DNA from 4 places in the Undibacterium sp. Ren11W genome. Region 1 is predicted to be linked to each of the others. Evidence: predicted binding sites of a transcription regulator. Region 1 holds the regulator's gene; each other region holds the start of a gene.

Evidence for each region. The regulator sigma-54, encoded in region 1, starts transcription at its own class of promoters, with help from an activator protein. The targets are predictions, from matches to a motif close to TGGCANGNAANCTGCTTT.
Region 2: ACO0K8_RS20075 (THxN family PEP-CTERM protein) is a predicted target of sigma-54. The motif match lies at 1,299-1,316, and genes of this name have one in related genera.
Region 3: ACO0K8_RS21770 (CmpA/NrtA family ABC transporter substrate-binding protein) is a predicted target of sigma-54. The motif match lies at 2,017-2,034, and genes of this name have one in related genera.
Region 4: urtA (urea ABC transporter substrate-binding protein) is a predicted target of sigma-54. The motif match lies at 2,270-2,287, and genes of this name have one in related genera.

What each region holds. Positions count from the first base shown of each region.
Region 1 is NZ_JBMPPB010000008.1:81,445-85,466, forward strand. Features, by position in the region: gene lptA (lipopolysaccharide transport periplasmic protein LptA) at 1-566, shown strand, start outside; gene lptB (LPS export ABC transporter ATP-binding protein) at 569-1,312, shown strand; gene ACO0K8_RS16940 (RNA polymerase factor sigma-54) at 1,330-2,817, shown strand; gene hpf (ribosome hibernation-promoting factor, HPF/YfiA family) at 2,939-3,283, shown strand; gene ACO0K8_RS16950 (enoyl-CoA hydratase/isomerase family protein) at 3,683-4,022, shown strand, end outside.
Region 2 is NZ_JBMPPB010000011.1:92,578-96,599, forward strand. Features, by position in the region: gene ACO0K8_RS20070 (beta-ketoacyl-ACP synthase III) at 1-136, shown strand, start outside; gene ACO0K8_RS20075 (THxN family PEP-CTERM protein) at 409-1,203, opposite strand; gene ACO0K8_RS20080 (PEP-CTERM/exosortase system-associated acyltransferase) at 2,179-2,997, shown strand; gene ACO0K8_RS20085 (MepB family protein) at 3,582-4,022, shown strand, end outside.
Region 3 is NZ_JBMPPB010000015.1:1,443-5,464, forward strand. Features, by position in the region: gene ntrB (nitrate ABC transporter permease) at 1-558, opposite strand, end outside; gene ACO0K8_RS21770 (CmpA/NrtA family ABC transporter substrate-binding protein) at 568-1,869, opposite strand; gene ACO0K8_RS21775 (ANTAR domain-containing response regulator) at 2,148-2,780, opposite strand; gene tsaD (tRNA (adenosine(37)-N6)-threonylcarbamoyltransferase complex transferase subunit TsaD) at 2,936-3,961, shown strand.
Region 4 is NZ_JBMPPB010000005.1:21,749-25,770, reverse strand. Features, by position in the region: gene urtB (urea ABC transporter permease subunit UrtB) at 1-687, opposite strand, end outside; gene urtA (urea ABC transporter substrate-binding protein) at 939-2,192, opposite strand; gene ACO0K8_RS12580 (chalcone isomerase family protein) at 2,606-3,226, shown strand; gene can (carbonate dehydratase) at 3,446-4,022, shown strand, end outside.

The DNA.
Region 1 (4,022 bases):
GCTATCTTGGCCAACTAGCGATAACATTTTGCTTTCTAGCACCTATTTGTTCGGCCTATGCGGAAAAAGCAGATAGCCAGAAAGAAACCAATATCGAAGCTGAACTATCCAATTCAGATGGTAAGAGAAACATCACTACATTAACTGGCGATGTAGTACTGACACGTGGCACTCTCATCGTCAAATCGGACCGCGCCATCATTACGCAAACTGCGGACGAGCACATGAATGTAGTGTTAACCAGCAATCCGGGAAAGCAAAATTTTTTCCGGCAAAAACGCGATGGTGGGGATGATTTGTGGGTAGAAGGTGTGGCCGATCGCATTGAATACGACGATAAAACTGAGTTGGTCAGGTTTATCTCGAAAGCCCGTGTCAAGTATTTAGAAGGCAAAAAAGTCACGCAAGAGCAAGAAGGGGAATTTCTTTCCTACGACAGTCTCAATGATGTGTTTCTCGCCACAAATACCACTACCGGCACCCATGTGCCTGGGGCTGGGCGTGTGAAATTGACGCTGCAACCTAAACCGGCAAAGCCAGTCAACATGAATACTCCAGCCAAATAATTATGACTAGTACACTCGTCATCCAGGGTTTACAAAAACGCTATGGGGCGCGCCAGGTAGTGCGCGATGTTTCTTTAGAAGTAAAAAGTGGCGAAGTAGTCGGCTTACTAGGCCCGAATGGCGCTGGTAAAACCACGTCCTTCTACATGATCGTGGGCCTGGTCCCCTCAGATGCAGGAAAAATCGATATCGACGGCGTTGATATCTCGCGCATGCCGATACACCAGCGCGCCAAACTCGGCTTATCTTACTTACCGCAAGAGGCTTCAGTATTTCGCAAGTTGTCGGTGGAGGACAATATCCGCGCTGTACTCGAACTACAAACCGATGAACACGGAAAATCTCTGAGCAAAGCTGCCATCGAGCAACGTCTCGATGCCCTACTCGACGACTTACAAATCGAAGGTTTGCGAGAGAATCCAGCGCTATCGCTATCTGGTGGTGAGCGCAGACGGGTAGAAATTGCCCGCGCACTGGCAACCAATCCCCGTTTCGTCCTGCTTGATGAACCGTTTGCCGGGGTCGATCCGATTGCCGTCATAGAGATACAGCGCATCGTGGTTTTTTTAAAAAATCGCGGCATAGGCGTCTTGATCACAGATCACAATGTGCGCGAAACCTTAGGCATTTGTGACCACGCTTGCATCATTAATCAGGGTGCCGTATTAGCCAGCGGTAGTCCAGAAGAAATCATCAGCAACGAATCGGTCAGGCGCGTCTATTTGGGAGAGCATTTCCGCATGTAGCGGAAATCACACTCAGCATGAAGCAAAGCCTGCAGCTACGCACCTCGCAACATCTGGCACTCACGCCACAATTGCAACAATCGATACGGCTACTGCAATTGTCCACGCTGGAACTGCATCAAGAACTAGAAAACTTGCTGATAGAAAATCCCATGCTAGAGCGCGTCGATAATCCACTCGATAGCGCGGTACGCTTGTTGGCGGACGGCGCCATTGGCAGTACTGAATCACGGTCTGAAACGGAGTTCGGCGTCAGTTCTGCTGAAGATCAGAGTAACGCCAATACCGACTCCAGCGAGATCTCAGAAGTTAGCAACGCGGCCGATAGTGTCAGCCCTAGCGAAACCGAGTGGAGTTTTGACGATGCTCCGCAAGGCAGTAAATCCTCGGAAGAGGATGAGGGAAGACCGCAGTTAGAAGCGGCGCATATTTCACTTAAAGAACATTTGCTGGAGCAAATGCGTCTGAATCTGCGCGAACCGCGCGATCTGGCCTTGGTGGAACTGGTAATCGACGCCCTCGATGATAGCGGTTATCTGATAGAGAGCCTGGAAGATATTCATTCCAGCATCCCTCTAGAACTATTGGTTGAGCCTGAAGAGCTGAGTTTTGCCTTGCTCATGGTACAAAGTTTTGATCCTGCCGGTGTTGGCGCACGTAACTGCTCCGAGTGCCTGGCGCTGCAGATCAAACGCCTGCCCAAAATCGCTTTCGTCACCCGACGCCTCGCACTTGCCATCGTAGAAACACAATTAGGTTTATTTGCACAACGCGATTTTGCTCGCTTAAAGAAGGTTTTTAATTGTGACGATGAGGATTTGCGCGAGGCACAGGTGGTGATACGTTTATGCAAACCCAAACCTGGCGCCGAGTTTGCAGTCAGTAGTTCCGACTATGTGGTGCCGGATGTAATAGTCAAAAAATCTGCTGATGGATGGCAAGTGTTATTGAACCAGGACATCATGCCTAAGCTGCGTGTCAATAGCATGTACGCCAATATCATGAAGCAAAATCGTGGGGATGGCAGTCTTAATCCCCAGTTGCAGGAAGCACGCTGGCTGATCAAAAATATGCGGCAACGTTTCGAGACGATTTTACGGGTTTCGCAAGCAATAGTCGAAAGACAACGGAATTTTTTCACACATGGAGCGGTCGCGATGCGCCCTCTTGTTTTGCGCGAAATTGCTGATACACTGGGTTTACATGAGAGTACAATTTCTCGTGTGACCACTCAGAAATACATGCTGACCCCACATGGTATGTTTGAGTTGAAGTATTTTTTCGGTAGCCATGTCGCCACTGAAACAGGGGGTGAAGCATCATCGACGGCGATACGAGCACTCATCAAACAATTGATAGGAGCAGAAAACCAGAAAAGCCCACTCTCTGATAGCAAGATTGCAGACATGCTGGGTGAACAAGGGATGGTCATTGCGCGCCGCACAGTCGCCAAGTACCGCGAAGCCCTTAAAATTCCACCGGTCAGTTTGCGAAAATCTTTGTAAAAATTGTTCTTGAAATTTTGCGTTAGATTGCTATATATGATTTAGCTCAAACAGGTTTTTCAGATTGGGCGCATAGTAATAGCGATAGTGTCATCAAGTAACATCACCATAGGAGCGTTTTATGAATCTCACCATCAGTGGTCATCACCTTGAAGTAACTCCTGCAATTCGTGAACATGTACAAAACAAGCTAGAACGTATCAGGCGACACTTCGATCAAGTCATTGATATCGCCGTCATCCTGACGGTCGACAAGCTCCGAGAAAAGGACAAACGTCATAAAGCAGATATTAATCTGCACATCAGCGGTAAAGATATTCACGTTGAAAGTCTGGCGCAGGATCTGTATGCTGCCATCGACACACTGATAGACAAACTAGACAGGCAAGTCATTAAACACAAAGACAAAATTCAGGAACATCCGCATCAAGCGATCAAACATATTCCTGATCCAGCCTCAGTGTAAAACTATCAACCCACAAAGGGAACCCAAAACTAGGACGCTTCAGCGTCCTTTTTTGTTGGCAAAAGAGATATGTGCATCTGCAAAAAAAACATCTTGTGCAATCGTTTTTGTAGGGCTGCGATTGTCTCTTTGCACCTTTCGAATCTCTTCACAGATTCATTTGATTAGCGGACAAATTTCGATAAAATGGCAATCTAAAATTTCGATAAAACATGGGCACAAGAACATCCTGCACTCGCTGCTGATTAAATTTCAAAATGGCAGCATGCCTAACACGCACTATTCATGCGGGTTTCCAGCCTATCTCGGCTGCAAGCCGCATGCAGATTGCGTGACCAGGCTGGCACTAGTTGATTTTTCTTATCCCATCCCAATCACCTTCACTAAATACCAGATCCTATGAGTAATCATATATTAAGCTCAATACAGAACCGCATAGGGTTCATCACCCTAGATAGACCGAAAGCCCTCAATTCTTTGTCCCTAGAAATGGTACGCAACATCACCGCCACACTGTTACAGTGGCAAGAGAATGACGAAGTTGCGGCTGTTTTCATTCATAGCAGCAGTGAAAAATCATTTTGTGCCGGTGGTGACATACGCTTTTTTTACGATGTTGGTACTGCCACCCCAAAGGGAGACAGCGCCCTGTTAGAAGATTTTTTCAGCGAAGAATACGCCTTAAATCATTTAATCCATTTCTATCCTAAACCTTATGTCGCATTACTAAACGGTGTGG
Region 2 (4,022 bases), on a different contig from region 1:
CAATACCTCATCGGCCGGTTCCATCATCGCCTTCCACAAGCATCAGGAAGACCTGGCCATTGGCGCGATTGGGGTGATCTGCTCGTTCGGTGCAGGTTACTCGATAGGCTGTGTGGTGGTGAAGAAGCTGGGGTAAATCCCGCAGCTGTTTAAAAAAGCTCGCCGCGTGCGAGCTTTTTTATGTCTACCCGCTTGATGCCTAACAATGGGCGTCCAGCACAAGCATTAAGGCTACAGATTAGCGCCTTCTTCGGCGAAAGGAAAAAGCTAAAAAAAAGATCCAGCGCCGTATTATTGCAAAACGATGCTGAACCATTTACTTGAGCTTATTTATTCAGGCGCTAAACCTGATTCGATAAACCGATACTAATACTGCCCCTAGCTTAGTGCTGCATTTGCACCATCTGACTAAACAGACTTGCGGCGCCCTGCAATACCAAAACCAAGCAGACCCAGACCCATCAGGAATAAAGTCGCTGGCTCAGGAACTTGGCGCACAGAGACCAACACATCGACAGAGCTGGTCACACCTTCAGCGGTGTAGACCAGATTAGGACCAACAAACATGGCATTAACGAAATTACCCAGCATAAAATCAACAATCCAAGTAGTGTTGTCATTCGCCGTGAATGTTACGCTCTTTAATGCTTCTATCTTAACAGCGTAAGAATCATCGCAAATAGAACCATTTGGATTTGGAACTGGGCACGGCGTTGTATTCGGAGTTTCTGTGAATGCAATTTCAACCGGATTAGTATTATCCAAAACTACGGACGCACCACCATTACTGTCGGTAATCATGAAGCGATCAAGGATGGTCTGATTAGTCCAGCTAATTGCGTCATTAATCACATTGTTAAAGTGTGACAATCTAGACATCGTCGTCCAGGAAGTGCCCAGTGCGCCGCCGAATGTCTGCAAATTCATACCGCTACTCGAAGAGCCTGCGCCGTTACCCACACCCCAGCTAATGTCATGGTAGGTATCAGTTGAAGTAGGATTAACGCCAAGTGTGCCATTCGATCCAGTAGTATTGCCCGCCGTATTAACTCCATAATGAATAGCCGTATTGGCTGGGTTCTTTACAAAGCCACCCGCCTCAGTAAACGTAAACAGAGGTACCGCGCTAGCTGCCATGGAAGTAAATGCCGCCGCTGCGATAACACATACCGTTAAAGCTTGTCGTAATGTATTGAGTTTCATGATATCAATTCCTTTCGTTACACAATAAAGATGAGGTATCCAATCACTAAGTCGTTCAATTTAGAAACAAGATACGTGAACGCCTTCACTTGACATTAGCAATGAGCGTGCCACCAGCAAATAAATCTCGTAGGCTATTGATATCTATATTAAAAAAAATATAACAGGTTTATAAAATGCAAACAAATGCAAACAAATGTAAAAAATGTAAGATATTTCGACAAGTATTAAATGGCTGTGTGCATTAAATCCAGCTATCCGATTATTCAGGATAAATGCTGATGTTTTAAGAATCTCTGAATTGCCTTGAACCGGCGGCATCAGACAATAAACCATTGCCACTCTGGTAATCGTCTGATACTTGGCGCAACGCCTTTATGCTGCAGATTGACAGGAAAAATACGGCAGCGGCGCAATTTATTCTCTACTGGCAAGTATCCCACCTGGCTCCCCCTACCGAAGAAAATCCCCGCTCAGGCCCTGGGATTTGATGCGTGAATGCAATACGTTAAAAAATCAAAATCTCCTGCAAATACTCACGCGCTTATTGTGTTTGGGGAGCTAAAAACCTATGAAGAATATCGAATCATCAATTCCATATGAGATTTCAAAGCACGTTATGATGTGAGAAATATATTGTCATAAATTACATTAATGCCTATGATTTACACGGATCAGTGGATTTTAGAAGATAAAGGACTTACGCAAAATCGCCCCAGCTTCGTTGCATCCGCCTTGCCGTACTAAAGTAAGTCTTCGGCGGTACGCCTAGCGAGAACAATTTTGCGTAAGTCCTAAGATAAAAAAGAGAGATCTTGCACTGATCAATTTTAGGTATCGCCCGGAGAATTTTCCCCTTTTGCAACAGAAAGTGAACTCCTCCCAAAATTTGCCTTGTTTAACGAACGCGACAGAACCGTAATTCGTAGAGTCTCCGCATTAACACGATGTAGTGCAACATATTGGGGCTAGGCAATGGTAATCCAGAGACTGTTAGGCAAGCGGGACTTATTGGTTCCTTATTTTAAGTTCCGTAAAAAACTGCAGAACGATTTACAGTCGGCATTACTCAATGAAATTTTTGCGCTTCGCTATGAAGTATATTGCCTCGAGTGTCACTACCTCCCTCCAGAGGAGTTTCAGAATGGTTTAGAAAGCGATGAATATGACGCATGTTCAGTGCATTTTGCGGCGTTTACGCTTGATGACATGATCATAGGCACAGTCAGGCTAGTGCAACCGGCCGACAAACAAATCTATCCATTCGAAAGCCATTGCAGCGTTTTTGACGGCTATGTAATGCCACCAAGGGAGCAAGCTAGTGAAATTTCCCGATTGGTCGTCAAAAAAACCCACAGGCGCCGGCGCGGCGACTCCATGCAAGGGATTTCGGAATCCTTTGCAAAAAATGGCAAAACTGCCGCGATACAACCGCATCACGGCGGTGATAGACGAAAGGGAAATAGCCCTATGCTGTTACTCGGCTTATACCGGGAAATGTACCGGCATAGCCGTCAAAATGGCATTCGTTTTTTGTTTGCCGCCATGGAGCGATCATTAGCGCGTTCACTGGACAAGATGGGCTTTCGCTTCGTACCGATTGGCCCCCAAACCGACTACTATGGTCCGGTGACCCCATTCATTGTCGACCTCGATGAGCTCAATGAGCGATTAACCCGGGAGAATAAATTTCTGGCCGCCTGGTTTAATGACGAGCCGATTCCCATGTCGGTAATAATCAAAACGCTAGCCGAAAGTTTATGGGACAAGTGGACGAAAAAAAATCTCCCCTAAAAAAATAAATAAACCGTTAAAAATCATCAATGACTACGCTCCCCCCCAGATTTGCCCGCAGCCTGATACCTTCGCAGTGACAAAAAACCAGCACGAAAAAACTATTTCGCCTCGGCGAAATAACTCTTGCAGGCTTTTCGCCGGGCCGCAAATAAGTCTCCGGCCTATCGCGTGTTGCTGGACGAGCCCAGGGTAAATAGCAAATCAATTATGACCGCGCGCGATTTCGTGCAGCTTTGTCCTATACTCGAAAAGAGCAATACCTTTCAGCGCGTTCCTCTCGATACGCTAAATCAACGAAGCGTTCGCATTAGCTTCGGTTACTACCAACGATAGCGCGGTGGCCGACAAAGCGTGATCTGCTCGTTCGCAGCAGCTTACTCGATCGGCTGTGTGGACGTCAAAAAACTGGGATAAATCCCGCCGCTGTTTTAAAAAAATCTCGCCGCGTGCGAGCTTTTTTTATGCGCGCAGCCAATGCGGGCAATGACCAGCGCTGACACCGAGAGTTATAAAGGATACAATGCTTTAATCAAGACTTTGCATCAACCTTAAACTCACCCCTCCTATTTATGCAGCACGCCATGCTAGATCTACAGCTGATCACACAATTGGTTTTTGATCCAAACAATTTCAGCTACAGCGCGCCACAAAAAGAAGCGGAAAGCGCAGAGTACGCAGCTGCCAGCTTCACCCTAAACGGCAAGGCGATACGCTTTCGGCTATCCAAAATTACCCCGACCAAGATCGGCCAATTTGTCACGCTGTGGAAGCGTATAGGGCAAAGCACGATACAGCCATTTGATGCTGACGACCCATTAGATTATGCGTTGATCGCATGCCGTCATGCAGAAAATTTTGGGCTGTTTATCTTCCCGATGGCGCTCTTGCTACAACAGGATATCGTGGCGCAAAACGGGCAAGGCGGCAAGCGCGCCATCCGCGTCTATCCGCCCTGGGATCAAACGCTCAACCGGCAAGCGCAGCGCACGCAAGCCTGGCAACTACACTACTTTCTAAATCTT
Region 3 (4,022 bases), on a different contig from region 1:
CCAGATCGAACAGATAAAAATCGACCAGATCGCCGCCGGATGTGCCGACTTAAATACCAGCAAACCTATCGGCAACCAGGCCAGCGGCGAGACCGGCTTGAGTAAGCTGATGATGGGATTAAACATACCGGACAAAAACTTAAACCGCCCAATCAGAAAACCCAAAGGAATACCGATCGCGGCGGCCAGACCGAAGCCCAGCGCCACCCTTTTCAGCGAGGCAAAGATGTTCCAGCCTATGCCCTGATCGTTAGGGCCATTTTGGTAAAACGGATCAGAAAACAGCTTAATTGCCTCTTGCAAGGTAAGCCAGGGAGAGGGGAAACTGGAGGTCTTGATCGCGATGATTTCCCATATCAGTATCAATAGCCCCAGACCCAAGATCGGTGGCAGAACCGCTAGAAAAAACGGTTTAAATGCAATAGCGCGCTTCACTTTCTGCGCAGTTTTTTCGCTGGACGCAGGTAGCGCTGCGGCAGGCGGTATGACTGCAGCCGGTTTGACTACGCTAGTGCTACTGGCCGGTTCGCGGATCACGCCATGTACCATGCTATTCATATTTACTCCCTATGCTTTAATCTTAAAAGCGGCCGCGTAAGCTGCCGGATTTTTACCATCCCAGACCGAGCCGTCCATCAGTTTGCTGCTGCGCATGACATCCTTAGGCACGGCGACCTTGGCCATAGCCGCAGCATCTTTGTAGACGTCGATGCGGTTGACTGCTTTTGCCACTGCCAGATAATCCGGATCAGCTTTCAGCAAGCCCCAGCGTTTGTGCTGAGTCATGAACCACATGCCGTCCGACAGATAAGGAAAATTCACCGCGCCGTCATTGAAAAATTTCATGTAATTAGGATCGTCCCAGGTCTTGCCCAGGCCATTTTGATAGCGCCCCATAATCCTTTGATTGATCACATCCACCGAAGTATTCACATAGGCCTTATCGGCGATGGTTTCGGCCATCTTGTTTTTATTCGTCAGGGAAGCATCAATCCAGCGGCTCGCTTCGAGAATCGCAGCGGTCATGGCGCGTGCCGTATTTGGATACTTCTGTACAAACTCGGCGCTGGTGCCCAACACTTTCTCAGGATGATCTTTCCAAATGTCTTGCGTCGTCGCGGCGGTGATGCCGATGCCGTCGGCAATCGCTCTATGATTCCAAGGCTCACCGACGCAATAGCCATCCATATTTCCAACCCGCATATTCGCCACCATTTGTGGTGGCGGCACGGTAATAACCTTGGCTTCTTTTAAAGGATTGATACCATGCGCCGCCAGCCAGTAATTGAGCCACATCGCGTGCGTGCCAGTCGGAAAGGTATGGGCAAAAGTGTATTCGCGCTTTTCCATTTGCATCAGCTTGGCCAGGCCAGCACCATCGACCGCCCCTTTATCCGCCAATTTTTTCGATAAGGTAATGGCCTGCCCGTTATTGTTCAGTGTCATCAAGACTGCCATGTCTTTCTTGTTGCCGCTCACGCCCATCTGCACCCCATAGATCAAGCCATACAAGACGTGTGCCGCATCGAGTTCGCCATTGACTAATTTATCGCGCACACTGGCCCATGAGGATTCTTTGGTCGGAATAATTTTGATACCATATTTTTTGTCGAAACCGAGCACCGATGCCATCACAATCGAGGCGCAATCGGTCAAGGGAATGAAGCCGATCCGCACTTCTTCTTTCTCTGGTTTATCGGAGCCGGCGGCCCAGACACCACCTGAACGCAGCCCCACGACACCGGCTCCTGCGACGACTGCAGCACCCTGCAAAAAATGGCGGCGCTGAAGATCAGTTTGGCTGCGATCAAGCTGAGTCTCCACTAAAGTGAGATCTTCGGACTGATTTTTTGGTGTTTGAATTGACATAGTGCGCTCCAGCTTAAGAAAAAATAAAAACAAAAAAAGGCGTCTTGCCATACTGATTAATCAATATGGGAAGACACCTTTGTCTTGGTGAATCGACCGCCGTTAGCCGGATTCACTCTTGCACCTGCGTTGGCGCTTTACTACCTATTAGCAATTGCTGTGCCAGTTCTCTTTACGCTGGGATGCCTACGCAGTGACAGCTTAAAACCGGAAAATCGTCCCCAATACAGAGAAAAAACTGCACCGTTATGACGCGGCGCACCAATACAGGTCAAAATCTACGCGCCCAACAAATCTGCCACATCCAGCACCCGCTGCGCCAGATCGGCCAACTTCAGATTTTTTTCCATCGCCTGTTTGCGTAGCCTCTGATAGGCATCGTTTTCCGACAACTGATGGCGCTCCATTAGCAAACCCTTGGCGCGTTCTATGGTTTTGCGCTCAGCCAACTTAGCCTTGGTATCGGACAACTCGGAACGCAGCTTTTGGTCGGCATTAAAACGCGCCATCGCAACATCAAGCACGGGTTTGATACGCTCGGTATGCAAACCCGCTACCACATAGGCGGAAACCCCCGCCTCCATGGCTGCGGCCATATTGGTCTGATCGCTATCTTCCGTGAACAGGACGATGGGACGCGGTGCATCGCGGGTCGCTAACACCATGTGTTCAAGAACATCACGCGCATCCGATTCGGCATCGATGATGATCATATCTGGCTGCAACTGAGCGATACGCTCGGTCATGTAGAGATCGCCCGGCAGCACCGCAATAATGTTGTAGCCGGCCTGCAGTAAACCTATGCGTAAGGCGCGCGAACGTGCCAGTTGTGCCTGCACATGGCTCTCCTGCTCATTTTCGGCCGGGATAACGGTATTCACGACCACGATCCGTAAACTAGCTGCTTTCATATTTTGATACTCTAGAGTGCTGCTGATTGGCTGGTTAAGACCTATAATCTGTCTTTTACGGATATTTGCGTCAACTAAGTAAGCAAAATCCGCACCAGGCAAAGCATCATGGGTTTGCCGCTTTAGCAAAACATCTAAATAAGAAACCATTTTTAATGATAGTTCTCGGCATTGAATCCTCCTGCGATGAAACCGGCTTAGCCTTGTACGACACTGAGCACGGCTTGCTGGCGCATGCGCTGCACTCGCAGATCGCGATGCATCAGGAATACGGCGGTGTCGTTCCTGAGCTCGCTTCACGCGACCATATTCGGCGCGCCCTGCCCTTATTGACCGAAGTATTGACCAAGGCCAAGCTGGACAAACATCAGATCGACGCCATCGCCTACACCCAAGGCCCGGGGCTGGCCGGCGCCTTGCTGGTCGGTGCCTCGGTCGCCTGCGGATTGGCGCTGGCATTGAATAAACCGGTCATCGGCATCCATCATCTGGAAGGGCACTTGCTGTCCCCCTTGTTAGCGAGCCAGCCGCCACAATTCCCCTTCATCGCCTTACTGGTATCGGGCGGTCATACGCAATTGATGCGGGTCGATGGCGTAGGACAGTACAAATTACTCGGTGAGACTTTAGATGATGCGGCCGGCGAAGCCTTCGACAAATCGGCCAAACTGCTGGGTTTAACTTACCCCGGCGGGCCGGCGATTTCGCGTCTGGCCGAGTTTGGCGACCCTAAGGCCTATAAATTGCCACGCCCTATGTTGCATTCTAAAGATCTCAATTTCAGTTTTTCGGGTCTCAAAACTGCCGTATTGACGGTGGTAAAAAACCATAACACTGACATCTGCGAGCAAGACAAGGCCAACATCGCGCGTGGTTTTGTCGATGCTCTGGTCGACGTGCTGGTCGCCAAATCCATGACAGCGCTCAAAGAACATGGCTTAAAACGTTTGGTGATCGCCGGTGGTGTCGGTGCCAATCAGCAATTGCGCACCGCCTTAAATGCCGCTGCCGCCAAGCGCCGTTATCAGGTGTTTTACCCTGAGCTGGAATTTTGTACCGACAACGGAGCCATGATTGCCTTTGCTGGCGCCATGCGCCTGCAACAAAATCCATCCCTGGCAACGCGCGAGTATGGCTTTAATGTCAGGCCGCGCTGGCCGCTGCATGAGTTGCAGACTTAGTTGCGGACTTAGTTGCGATTTAAGACGTAAAAAAAACGCAGAACTTGTTCTGCGTTTTTTA
Region 4 (4,022 bases), on a different contig from region 1:
GAGCGCTTTTAGGGTTGCCGCTACTTCGCGGCGCACCGCTTCATCCGGCTCTGCGTAAAGACCATCCGCCGACTTTTCTAGCATCGCTTGCAACACCGGCTTGAGATTAGCGTTATTGGTTTCCGCCAGGGCATGCGCGGCCTGCCTGCGTATCGCCGCATCGGGCGACTGCAGATTGGCGCTTGCCATCACCATTCTTAGTATCGCCAGTATCTCGTCATCCGGCTCTTTGCTGATGGCGATTTTTATCAGTGGAATTTGTTCTATGGCTGCGCTTTTTTGCAATTCTAGCGCGGCGCTAAGGCGCACCGTGCGCTCGGGCGAGAGTAATTTAAAACCTGATAATGCGCCATCGACGACGGCGCGCAAACGGTTATTCACGGTCACACCATCGATACCATCGGGTGTCTCGCTAGTCTGGCCGCTAAGCGGATGAAAAGCTTTACCGTCTGCCACGATCAGGAACTCGCCATCGGGTGTGCTGTAGGCGCTATCGTTTTTTAAGGCGTTCAAGACCTGCTGCGCCTCGGGGCTGGCGAGTGCCGCAATCTTGGCTACCGCCGCTATGCGCGCATCCGGGTCGTCGCCCGTCAACGGCTTGAGCAACGCCGCGTCGATAGCGGCAATTGCACTAAGCGCATGGGTGCAAAGTAAGAATGCTATATAAAGTTTGCTGGAAAGACGCATATTGCTGCCATTGGGTTTTCGCCGTCTTCCTTTTTTTAAGCATTACAAATCAATCTAAGCCGGACTCAAGCTCCCTCTCCCGCAGCGGGAGAGGGTTGGGTGAGGGAGATTCAGATTCTTAAAATGCTAGAGTTCCAGGAATTATTGCGGCTTGAAATTACTTGAGAAAGTGCGTTGCTCTACCGCCCTCACCCCCAGCCCCTCTCCCGCAAGCGGGCGAGGGGAGCTTATGTCGCTGCGCTTTGTAAAAACTACAGCTTCTGCTTAGTTTCGTTACCGGCGATATACGGGCTCCAAGGCTGCGCACGTATCGGCCCCTTGGTTTTGTAGACCACACTGAACTGACCGTCACCTTTGATCTCACCTATCATGACCGGCTTATGCAGATGATGGTTGGTGGCATCCATGGTCAGCGTAAAGCCCGATGGTGCCTTGAAGGTCTGCCCTGCCATCGCCGCAATCACTTTATCGGTATCGGTCGTTTTGGCTTTTTCTACCGCCTGCTTCCACATATTGATACCGACATAGGTCGCTTCCATAGGATCATTAGTAACGACCGTGCTGGCATTCGGCAGTTTTTGCGCCGCTGCGTAGGCTTTCCATTTTTTGATGAACTCATCATTCACAGGATTTTTCACCGACTGGAAATAATTCCAGGCTGCCAGATGACCGAGCAAAGGCTTAGTGTCAACGCCGCGCAATTCCTCTTCACCAACCGAGAAGGCAACTACAGGAACATCGGTGGCTTTCAAGCCCGCATTACCGAGTTCTTTATAGAACGGCACGTTGGAGTCACCATTAATGGTAGAGATCACGGCAGTCTTGCCGCCTGCCGAAAACTTCTTGATATTCGCGACGATGGTCTGGTAATCCGAATGGCCGAATGGTGTGTAGACCTCGTCGATGTCTGTGTCTTTCACGCCTTTTGATTTAAGGAAAGCGCGCAGGATTTTATTGGTCGTGCGTGGATACACATAATCGGTGCCGAGCAAGACAAAACGCTTGGCAGCGCCGCCTTCTTTACTCATCAAATATTCGGTCGCCGGTATCGCTTGCTGGTTCGGTGCCGCACCGGTGTAGAACACATTTTTTTCCAACTCTTCACCTTCATATTGCACCGGGTAAAACAGTAGACTATTGAGTTCTTTAAATACCGGCAATGTCGATTTGCGCGAAACCGAAGTCCAGCAACCAAACACCACGGCCACCTTGTCTTGCGAGATCAGTTGACGCGCTTTTTCTGCAAACAAAGGCCAGTTCGACGCCGGATCAACGATCACAGGTTCTAGCTGTTTGCCCATCACGCCGCCCTTTGCATTGATCTCGGCGATCGTCATCAGGGCCACGTCTTTCAAGGACGTTTCCGAGATCGCCATAGTACCGGAGAGCGAGTGCAAGATACCAACCTTAATTGTATCGGCAGCCATCGCCTGAGACATCCAAACGTTGGCAACGAGTGTCATAGCGCCTAGTGCGCTAGCCTTCAAAATCATGCGACGTGACATAAATTCTCCTAGATAAAAAGAAAAAAACGGCAAAAATAAAGGCAAAAAAGTGTGAACCTGCGACTTCACTACCTTAGTTAGCAATATTGATGCCACTCCCACTCGCCCTGATTTAATGCTTAAGCGGCTAATTATTTTGCCAACATGGTGCATTTATAAGGAGCGCCCTTGCTGCTGCACTGAATAAGGGCGACAAATCACCACAAACAGGAGGTGTGAATCTTGACAAAAGCCCAGACAAAAACATTAGCAAAAACCTGGGCATCAAATTTGGCGGCAAGCAGATACCGTGATCTTGCAAGGTCGCAACAAAATTTCGGTATACTGCCGAGTTAGATGTTTTACTCTAACTTTATTTAGCAGCAAATAGCGATGAACAATCTTAATTTTAATGAAACGAAATGGAGCAAGGCATGATTTCAACTACCGGAAAACGCAACCTGATGGCGGCAATTTTAGTGATCAGCAGCAGTCTTTCCAGCCATGCCAGCGCCATCGAAGTGGCGGGCGTAAAACTTGACGACAATCAGCAGGTCGCCAATACGGACTTAAAGCTCAATGGCGCTGGGATACGCTACAAGGCCATCTTCAAAGTCTATGTCGCGGGTCTGTACCTCAAAGAAAAGAAAACCACGGTTCCTGAAATTTTGGGCGTGGCCGGACCTAAGCGCGTCACGCTGGTGATGTTGCGCGGTTTGAGTAACGAGGATTTTGGACGTGGCTTCGTAACAGGCATCCAACAAAATACTGAAAAGGCCGAGAAAGCCAAACTCATCGCACAATTTGTACGCTTCGGAGAAATGTTTGCCTCCGTCCCTGAATTAAAAAAAGGCGACGTCCTGATCTGCGATTGGCTGCCTGGGGTCGGCACCGTGATGTCCTTAAATGGCAAGCAGATGGGTGAACCGTTCTTGGATGTAGCTTTCTACAACGCGATTCTGCGTATCTGGCTAGGAGAAAAACCTGTCGATAGCGGCTTGAAAAAAGCCATGATGGCCGATACCAGCGATGACAATAAAAGCAGCTATCGCTAACGCTGGCAACCTGGTCTGAATTTTAAAACCGCGGCAGTAATCTCGCACTTACGCCAACACTTACGCCAACACTTACGCCAACACTTCTTCAAGCGATTAATCCAGCGCACTAACATATTAGCGTCAGCCATTTTTGTACGCCCGCTCTGCTGTAGTGCAGCATAAGACAGGCATACAGGTTAGAATCACGCCTGTTGAAAATACTAGAGGACGAACACCATGACTTTACCTAGCAGCAGCGGTCTTACACCTCAGCAATTATTTGAAAACAACAGAAAATGGGCCGCGGCGATTAGCGCCAAAGATGCCGATTTTTTCAAAAAACTCGCCTCACAGCAAAGTCCCGAATACTTATGGATAGGCTGCTCCGACAGTCGCGTTCCAGCCAATGAACTACTGGGTTTGTTGCCGGGCGAATTATTCGTCCACAGAAATATCGCCAACGTGGTGGTGCATTCTGATCTCAATTGTCTATCGGTTTTGCAATTTGCGATTGATGTCTTGCGCGTCAAGCACATCATCGTCTGCGGTCACTATGGCTGCTCGGGCGTACACGCCGCGATGACAGGTCGCCGCGTGGGCTTGGCCGACAATTGGCTGCGCCACGTGCAGGATGTGCATCAGAAACATGAACGTTATCTGGGCGAGGTCTTGACGATGAAAGAACGCTCGGACCGTCTATGCGAACTCAATGTGATAGAACAAGTAGTTAACCTGTCGCAGACGACCATCGTGCAAGACGCCTGGGAACGTGGGCAAGAATTGACCGTACATGGCTGGGTCTACGGCCTGCAAG